DNA from 2 places in the Arthrobacter sp. E70 genome. Region 1 is predicted to be linked to the other one. Evidence: riboswitches for the same ligand, from Rfam matches in the RefSeq annotation. Region 1 holds a riboswitch; the other holds the start of a gene.
The links. Region 1 has a riboswitch for glycine ahead of AC3IMC_RS20055 (methylenetetrahydrofolate reductase). Riboswitches for the same ligand answer to the same signal wherever they lie in the genome.
Positions count from the first base shown of each region.

Region 1 (4,417 bases):
AAGGCGTGCTGGATCCTCTTTCGGACACTGCCGAAGCCGGGAAGCGATGACCTGGACAGGACGTTCCCCCAGACGTCCGTGGGCCTGGCTCCACCCGCTGCCTGGCCGCTGAGCGTCCCCAGCAGGGCGGTCCCTTCCTCCCCAAGCATGATGGCCATGACCATAGTGCCGGCCTTCTCGGGGTCGGTGAGGCGGATGCCGTGCAGTTCGGCCAGCGAGGTGGCGTAGAGGGCCGTTGCTTCCAGGAAGCCAACAGTTGCGGCCGCGGAAAGTCCCAGCGATGCGATGGTTCCCACACCGGGGACGACGCCGGTAGCACCCACCAGTGCGCCGCCGCCGGTGACCGCGCGCAGGTAGTCGCGCTCGGCGATGTCGGCTAGTTGCGCGGCGGTGGCACGGGGATGCTTCTTTTGCAGCCGCCGGATGTACGCAACCACGAGGGGCCGCTGGATCTGCACCGCCTTCATGAGCATGTTGTGGACACCGGGCTTGGGCTTGCCTTCGGCATCGAACATTGCGTTGTGGGCGGTTTCCTGTGCGATTCGTACTGCGGGATTGCTGCGCCTGGCCATGGTCACCTTCATTCAAATCGACCTGCAGCGGGTGAGCTGCCGTGCTTTTCCATCCTATGTGGAGAAACACTAAGCATGCTGAACTTTCCCGCTTCCCCTCACAAGCTGCCCCCGTCGCTGGCCTTCCAGCTGGCGATACCGGCCAGGTTGTTGAAGGTATAAAGGTGGATTCCTTCCACCGCTCCTACGCGCTGGAGTTCCGCAACGAGGGACACGGGCGAATAGTGGCCGCCCTGGAGCAGGCGGCGGCCAAGGGGACCCTTGCGGTCCAGCAGTTTGAGGGAGGGGCCCACACCGATCTTGGTTGCAAGGGAAATTAACTGGCCCCGGGGGACGGCCCCGGATACTCCTGCCCAGACGGGCAGCCCCACCCCTTCCCGGCGGAGCATTTCGGCATACCACTGGATGCGGGCGGCCGAAAAGCACAGTTGCGTCACCACCGAGGACGCCAGATGCTGCTTTTCCAGCAGGGCATCAAGCATGTGCAGTTCGCTGTGACCCGGGTTCCCTTCGGGGTAACCCGCCACACCGGCCCGGATCCGTCCGCCGGACACCTCCGCGAGGTCCTCCAGCAATGAGAGGGTGCTGTCATAGCTGCCGGCGGGCACCCCTGCGTCACCACCGACGGCGAGCACCTCCGTGATGCCTGCGTCCTGGCAGTTCCGCACCACGCCGGCCAGTTGCTCGCGGCTTTCGATGCTTCGTGCGGCCAGGTGCGGTACAACCTCGAAGCCAAGGTAGGCAAGTTCGATAGCAGTCCGGATGGTGGCCCCGACACCTTGGCGGGGCAGGCAGGTCACCGCCAGCTTTGTCCCAACGGGCACGGCGGCCTGGATGCGGGCCGCAACACCCTCCGCGGGAATGATCTGCATCCGGACAGGCAGCACCGTCCCGGAATTGTCGACCTGCCCTTCCGCGGGAAGTGGTGCAGCGGCGGGTGGCATGAGGGATTGAATCGTCATGAGGAACTCCAGGTTCGGCCGGCCACGGGGGCACGGCATGGATCGGGTCCCTCCCCGCTCTGTATTGGACCTGAGAGATTCCGCATGCCCAGCCAGGGCCCGCTTGCACCGTCGGTGAGTGCTGCCAGAGCAGCACTGCTTTCCAGAGTCGCCTCGCCGTGACGGTACATGGGCCTGAGAGATTCCTGGGGAGGATTTGCTCCTACGGCGCCTGCCCGGTGATGGCCGGGAGGACTCTCCCGCCACAGCTCGAAAGGCTGTATTCATGTGTGTTGGTGCGGCCGGTGCCTGCCCCTCCGGATGGGGAGCAGGCACCAGCCACGTCGGTGAACCCGCAGTTAGCGGAGGATGACCGTCCGGTTGCCGGAGAGGACTATTCGTCCTTCAGCATGCCAGCGGACGGCATTCGTGAGGGCCTTGCACTCGGCATCGCGGCCAACGGTGACCAGGTCCGAGGCGGAGTACGTGTGGTCCACCTCGATGACCTGCTGCGAAATGATGGGCCCCTCATCGAGCTCCGAGTTCACGTAGTGGGCTGTGGCTCCCACCGTTTTGACGCCGCGCTCGTAGGCCTGGTGGTAGGGCTTGGCACCCTTGAAACTGGGCAGGAACGAGTGGTGGATGTTGATGGCCCGGCCGTCCAGCTTGCGGGTCAGGCCGTCGCTGAGCACCTGCATGTAGCGGGCAAGCACCACCAGCTCCACGGAGTAATGGTCCACCAGGCCCAGCAAGCGCTCCTCCGCATCCGTCTTGGTGTCCGGAGCCACGGGAATGTGGTGGAAAGGAACACCGTGCCACGCCGCAAGCGGTTCCAGGTCCGGGTGGTTGGACACCACGGCGGCGATCTCCACGGGCAATTCCCCGCTGCGGGCGCGGAACAGGAGGTCGTTCAGGCAATGCTCGTACTTGGAGACCATCACCAGGATGGGCTGCCTGCGTCCGTGGCGTTCCAGGCGCCAGTCCATCTGCCATTCCTGGGCCACCTGCCCGAAACCGGCGCGGAGGCGGGCAAGGTCGATGTCAACCTCGGAGGTGACGTGGACGCGCATGAAGAACCGGCCGCTTGCCCTGTCGCCGAACTGCTTGATGTCCACGATGTAGCATTCCTGATCCAGCAGGAATGCCGACACCGCCTGGACAATACCCAGGGCATCCGGGCAGTGGAACGTCAGCACGAATTCCCTGCCCGTCTCCGGGGGCACGGCCTGGAGCCGGTCTGCCGCGGGGGTTCGGGCCTCGGCGGTGCGGGCGTCGGTGCCGATCACCGCTTGACCTGTTCTTCGGCGGCTTCATCGGCGGCACCCCGCCGGACAGCCATGCCGGATGCTGCCTCAGCGAAGTCCTGGTCTGCCTGCAGTTCAGCTTGGAAGGTGGCAAAACGGGCCTGGTGCGCGGGCCGGCGCCGGAGGACGAACCATGCGGCGCCCAGCATGATGAACCACACCGGGGTGACCAGAAGGGCCACCAGGGTGTCCGGCTGGGTGGTGAGGGCCCAGATCACGAAGGCGAAGAAGGCGAAGACCACCCAAACCATGGCAACGCCGCCGGGCATTTTAAACTTCGATGCCTCATGCAGGTGCGGCCGCCGGCGGCGGAAGGCAATGTAGCTGGCCAGGATGATGGACCAGACGAAGACAAAGCAGACGGCGGAGACGGTGGTCACCATGTCGAACGCCTTGCCCACGTCCTGGCCCGCGTACATGAGGACGACGCCGGACAGCAGCAGCACGCAGGAAAGGAACAGTGCGTTCTGGGGTACCTTCCGCCGGGACAGTTTGCCAAAGACGTCCGGCGCGTCGCCTTCCTGGGCAAGCCCGAAGACCATGCGGGAGGTGGAGTAAATGCCGGAGTTGGCGGAGGACATCGCGGAGCTCAGCACCACGAGGTTGACCACGGTGGCTGCGGCGCCCAGCCCCGCCAGGGAGAACATGGCGATAAAGGGGCTGTGGCCGGCTTTGAACTCGGTCCAGGGGGTGACGGCCATCAGGATGATGAGGGCACCTACGTAGAAGAGGAGCACCCGGATGGGAATGGAGTTGATGGCCTTGGGCAGGTTCCGCTCCGGGTTCTTGGCCTCGGCAGCGGTGGTACCCACCAGTTCGATGCCCACGAAGGCGAAGACGGCGATCTGGAAGCCGGCCACGAAGCCCATGAATTCGTTGGGGAAGAACCCGCCATGGCTCCACAGGTTGGTGAACGTGGCAGGGCCGGCGTCGGACTGGAAACCGGTGAGAATCATGAACAGGCCAACGATGATCAGCGCGGCAATGGCGATGATCTTGATCAGGGCGAACCAGAACTCGGTCTCGCCGAACGCCTTGACCGTGACGAGGTTCAGGAGCAGGAGGATGGCCACGGTGGCCAGCCCGGGAATCCACTGGGGAACCCCGGGCCACAGTTCACGGGAGTAGCCCGCGATGGCGATCACATCGGCGATGCCGGTGATGACCCAGCAGAACCAGTAGGTCCAGCCCGTAAAGAAGCCGGCCCACGGACCCAGCAGGTCAGCGGCGAAGTCACTGAACGACTTGTAGTTGAGGTTGCTGAGCAGCAGTTCACCCATGGCACGCATGACGAAGAACAGCATGAAGCCGATGATCATGTACACGAAGATCACTGAGGGGCCGGCCGCCGAGATGGTCTTGCCGGAGCCCATGAACAGGCCGGTGCCAATGGCGCCGCCGATGGCGATCAGTTGGATGTGGCGGTTGCTGAGCTGCCGCTCCAGGTGCGGGGCTCCGCCGCCGGGGGACGTCGGGGAGTGGGTCGTCATTGAGGAACTCCATCGTTCGAGCGGCACCCGGGGTGTCGCAAAGATTGGATTTCCTCCCCGCTCTGTATGGGACCTGAGAGATTCCGCAGACCCAGGCAGGGCCTGCTTGC
Region 1 is NZ_JBYQFR010000025.1:6,873-11,289, reverse strand. It holds gene AC3IMC_RS20060 (hypothetical protein) at 1-572, opposite strand, end outside; gene AC3IMC_RS20055 (methylenetetrahydrofolate reductase) at 671-1,534, opposite strand; glycine riboswitch at 1,687-1,786, opposite strand; gene purU (formyltetrahydrofolate deformylase) at 1,873-2,736, opposite strand; gene cycA (D-serine/D-alanine/glycine transporter) at 2,796-4,307, opposite strand.

Region 2 (4,417 bases), on a different contig from region 1:
AATGCCGGCAAAGCCCGCCGGGCCGGAGGCCTGGGTGGCAACCTCCTTGATCCCGTACACCGCGGGAACCATGGCAAGCATCGAAAGCAGGACACTGGGGATGTCCACCGCCCCGGGCGCCGGATCCCTGGATTCGGGAATGAATGCCGGTCCGAACCCCAGCTGGGGAAGCATGAGGGGCAGCGCGACCAGGAAAACCGCGCCCCACCAGAACTGCTCCATCAACCAGCCGCCGAAGATCGGCCCCAGGGCCGCGCCACCGGAGAATCCGGCTGCCCAGATGGCAACGGCGAGCCGCCGGCGGCCGGGCTCCGGGAAGATGTTGCGGATCAGTGACAGGGTGGACGGCATCAGCATGGCGCCGAAAAATCCCAGCGCTCCCCGGCCGGCAATCAGCCACTCCGCGCTGGGGGCAAAGGCCGTGACGGCAGAGATACCCGCGAAGCCTGTGCTGCCGATGGTCAGCAGCCGCCGCCGCCCGATCCGGTCACCCAGGCTTCCCATCGAAACGAGCAGCCCGGCCAGCACCAGGGGGTAGACGTCCACGATCCACAGCAGTTGCACGCCCGAAGGCTCGAGGGCGCGCGTGATGGCGGGCAGGGCGAACGTCAGGGCCGTGTTGTCCACGGCCACGAGCAGCACCGGGAACATCAGTAACGCCAGGGCCAGCCAGTCACGCCTCGGCGAAGGCGTCGCGGGGCTCTCCGTCTGGCCTGGTGCAAGAGAGCTGGTCGAAGTGGTCATGGAAATAACTATACCGTCCAGACGGTATAGTTTCAGATTATCCGGTTTCGACCTGGTCAAGGGCATGATGGGAGGCATGCCCCGCAAGCCCGTAGCCCGAGATGCCGTCCTTGACGCCTTTGAGTCCCTCCTCATCGAGGTGGGCGAGAGGGCGGCGACCCTCGACGCAGTTGCCCGGAAAGCAGGCGTGTCCAAGGGGGGCCTGCTCTATCACTTTCCCAACAAGGAAGCGCTCATCGAGGTGCTGCTGGAACGGCTGGACGTGCTGGCCGGCGCGGACGCGGACGCGATGGCCGAAGCTCCCGAAGGAGCCGCGGCCTACTTCATCAGGTCCTCGGTCTGGGCGGACACGCCCCTGGACCGGGCCATCGTGGCAGCCACCCGGCTTGCCGAGGTGGCGCACGAAGAAACGAGGCGGCGGTTTGCCGCAATCCAGCGGCGCTGGCTCGACGAGATCGCCGCGGATGTAGGGCCCGCCCTGGCCAAGGCCGTGCTGTACATGGGCGACGGCCTGTACTTTAACGCCATGCTCTCCGTGGGGCCGGTTCCCGAAGGTGGAGCGGCGGCGGACGTGGACGAGTTGCTGGCCGCGCTGGAGCGGCTCCGGCGGTAGGAACCATTTGCCCCGCGGGCTCCCGCGTAGGAGAATTAAGCGCTGTGGGAGCCTCAGTGTTCCCGCAAAATCCAAATGAATAGCCTTTGATCTGCGGCGGGAGAGTCCTGCCGGAAGTACAGGCAGGCGCCGTAGGAGCAAACCCTCCCCAGGAATCTCGCAGGCCCCTGTACCGCCGCGGCGAGGCACCTCTGGAAAGTAGCAGGCAGCGTTCCCTGCCACCCTGTCGGGAGTGGAAAGCTGCTGTGCTCACCGACGGTGCAAGCGGGTCCTGTCCAGGCAGGCAACGCGGAAACTCTCAGGTCCAATACAGAGCGGGGAGGAACCCGAATCGCTGTGGCGTACCCTGCGCCGCCTGAGTAAATGGAGTTCCTTCGTGTCGGTTAGTTCAGCCTCCACCACCTTCGTAGACCGCCATATCGGCGCGCGCCGCCAGGCCGACGTCGAGACCATGCTCAAGGCCGTCGGGTACGACAGCGTCGACTCCCTGGTGGACACCGCCGTTCCCCAGGTCATCCGCCAGGAAACCGCCCTTCGGCTCCAGGACGCCCTCAGCGAGGTTGAGGTCCTCGCGGAGCTGCGGAAGCTCGCCGGGAAGAACAAGACCGCCGTGCAGCTGATCGGCCAGGGTTACTACGACACCGTGACGCCGCCGGTGATCCGCCGGAACATTTTGGAATCCCCGGCCTGGTACACCGCCTACACGCCCTACCAGCCCGAAATTTCCCAAGGCCGGCTGGAGGCACTGCTGAACTTCCAGACCATGGTCCAGGACCTGGTGGGCCTGCCCATCGCCAACGCGTCGCTGCTCGATGAAGCCACGGCAGTGGCAGAGGCCGTGCTGCTGATGCGCCGGTCCAACAAGACCAAGCCCGCCGCCGAGGGCAAGACCGTCCTGGACATCGACGTGCTGCCGCAGACCATTGCGATCGTCAAGGGCCGTGCCGAGGCGCTCGGCTTTGAGGTGGAGGTCGCGGACCTGTCCCAGGGCCTGCCCGACGGCGACATCAACGGCATCGTGCTGCAGCAGCCGGGCGCCTCCGGCCGGGTGTGGGACCAGTCCGCCGTGATCGCCGCCGCCAAGGAACGGGATGCGCTGGTGACGGTGGCCGCCGACCTACTGGCCCTGACCCTGATCACCCCTCCCGGCGAGCAGGGGGCCGACATCGCCGTCGGCTCGGCCCAGCGCTTCGGCGTCCCGCTGTTCTTCGGTGGCCCGCATGCTGCCTACATGGCTGTCCGCAAGGGCCTGGAACGCTCCCTGCCCGGCCGCCTGGTGGGTGTGTCCAAGGACGACGCCGGCGTCCCGGCCTACCGGCTGGCGCTGCAGACCCGTGAGCAGCACATCCGCCGCGAGAAGGCCACGTCCAACATCTGCACCGCCCAGGCGCTCCTGGCCATCGTTGCCTCCATGTACGCCGTCTACCACGGCCCGGACGGGCTGAAGGCGATCGCCGAGACCGCTCACAGCCACGCGCGCACCCTCGCGGCCTCCCTCGAGGCCGCCGGAATCGACGTGGCCCACCGGAGCTTCTTCGACACCCTGACTGTCCGGGTCCCGGGCCGTGCAGCTGCGGTTGTTGCCGATGCCGAGGCGCGCGGCATCAATCTGCGCCGTGTCGACGCCGACACCGTGGGCATCTCCCTGGACGAAACGACGACGGCGGCCATCGTCGCCGAGGTCGCGGACGTCTTTGGCGCCACCGTGGCCGGGAGCGAAGGCTTTGCACTGGAAGCCGGCGTCGAGCGTTCCTCCGACTACCTGCAGCACCCGGTGTTCAACACCCACCGCTCAGAAACCCAGCTCCTGCGCTACATCCGCAAGCTCTCCGACCGTGACCTGGCCCTGGACCGCACCATGATCCCGCTGGGCTCGTGCACGATGAAGCTGAACGCCACCGCCGAAATGGAAGCCATCTCCTGGCCCGAGTTCGCCTCAATCCACCCGTTCGCCCCGGATTCCCAGACCGCAGGCTGGCGCGAACTCATCACCGACCTGGAAGCTGACCTGACCGCCATCACCGGCTACGACCAGGTGTCCATCCAGCCCAACGCCGGGTCCCAGGGCGAACTCGCGGGCCTGCTGGCCATCCGCGGCTACCACCACTCCCGCGGAGACCAGCAGCGCAACGTCTGCCTGATCCCGGCCTCGGCCCACGGCACCAACGCCGCCTCGGCCGTGCTTGCCGGCATGAAGGTCGTCGTCGTCGCCACCGCGGCAGACGGCACGATCGACCACGCCGACCTCGAGGCCAAGATCGAAGCGAACCGGGACGCGCTGTCCTGCATCATGATCACCTACCCGTCCACGCACGGCGTCTACGACGGCGACGTCCGCGAAGTCTGCGACGCCGTGCACGCCGCCGGTGGCCAGGTCTACATCGACGGTGCCAACCTCAACGCCCTTGTTGGCCTCGCCCAGCCGGGCAAGTTCGGCGGCGACGTCTCGCACCTGAACCTGCACAAGACCTTCTGCATCCCGCACGGCGGTGGCGGGCCGGGCGTCGGACCGGTCGCTGCCAAGGCCCACCTGGCGCCGTTCATGCCGGGCGACGCAAACACCTGGAATGCCGGGTCGGGTGCCGCCGACGTGCCGATTTCCGCCTCCCGCTTCGGCTCGGCCGGTGTCCTGCCCATCTCCTGGGCGTACGTGAAGCTCATGGGCGGTGAAGGCCTGACCGAGGCCACCAAGTCCGCGCTGCTCGCCGCCAACTATGTTGCCTCGCGCCTGAACGAGTACTTCCCCGTCCTCTACACGGGAGAGGGCGGCCTGGTGGCGCACGAGTGCATCCTGGACCTACGCGCCCTCACCGCCAAGACCGGCGTCACTGCCGAGGATGTGGCTAAGCGCCTCATCGACTTCGGCTTCCACGCCCCCACCCTCGCGTTCCCAGTGGCGGGAACGCTGATGGTGGAGCCCACGGAGTCCGAGGACCTTGCCGAGATCGACCGCTTCATCGAGGCGATGATCACCATCCGCAAGGAAATCGACCAGGTGGCCAACGGCGACTTTGCCGTCGCGGACTCGCCGCTGCGCCGCGCACCCCACACGGCAGCCGC
Region 2 is NZ_JBYQFR010000023.1:1,917-6,333, reverse strand. It holds gene AC3IMC_RS19740 (MFS transporter) at 1-744, opposite strand, end outside; gene AC3IMC_RS19735 (TetR/AcrR family transcriptional regulator) at 821-1,357, shown strand; glycine riboswitch at 1,445-1,542, shown strand; gene gcvP (aminomethyl-transferring glycine dehydrogenase) at 1,734-4,417, shown strand, end outside.
Region 2: it holds a riboswitch for glycine, as region 1 does, so the genes downstream of both, gcvP (aminomethyl-transferring glycine dehydrogenase) here and AC3IMC_RS20055 (methylenetetrahydrofolate reductase) in region 1, are expected to answer to the same signal.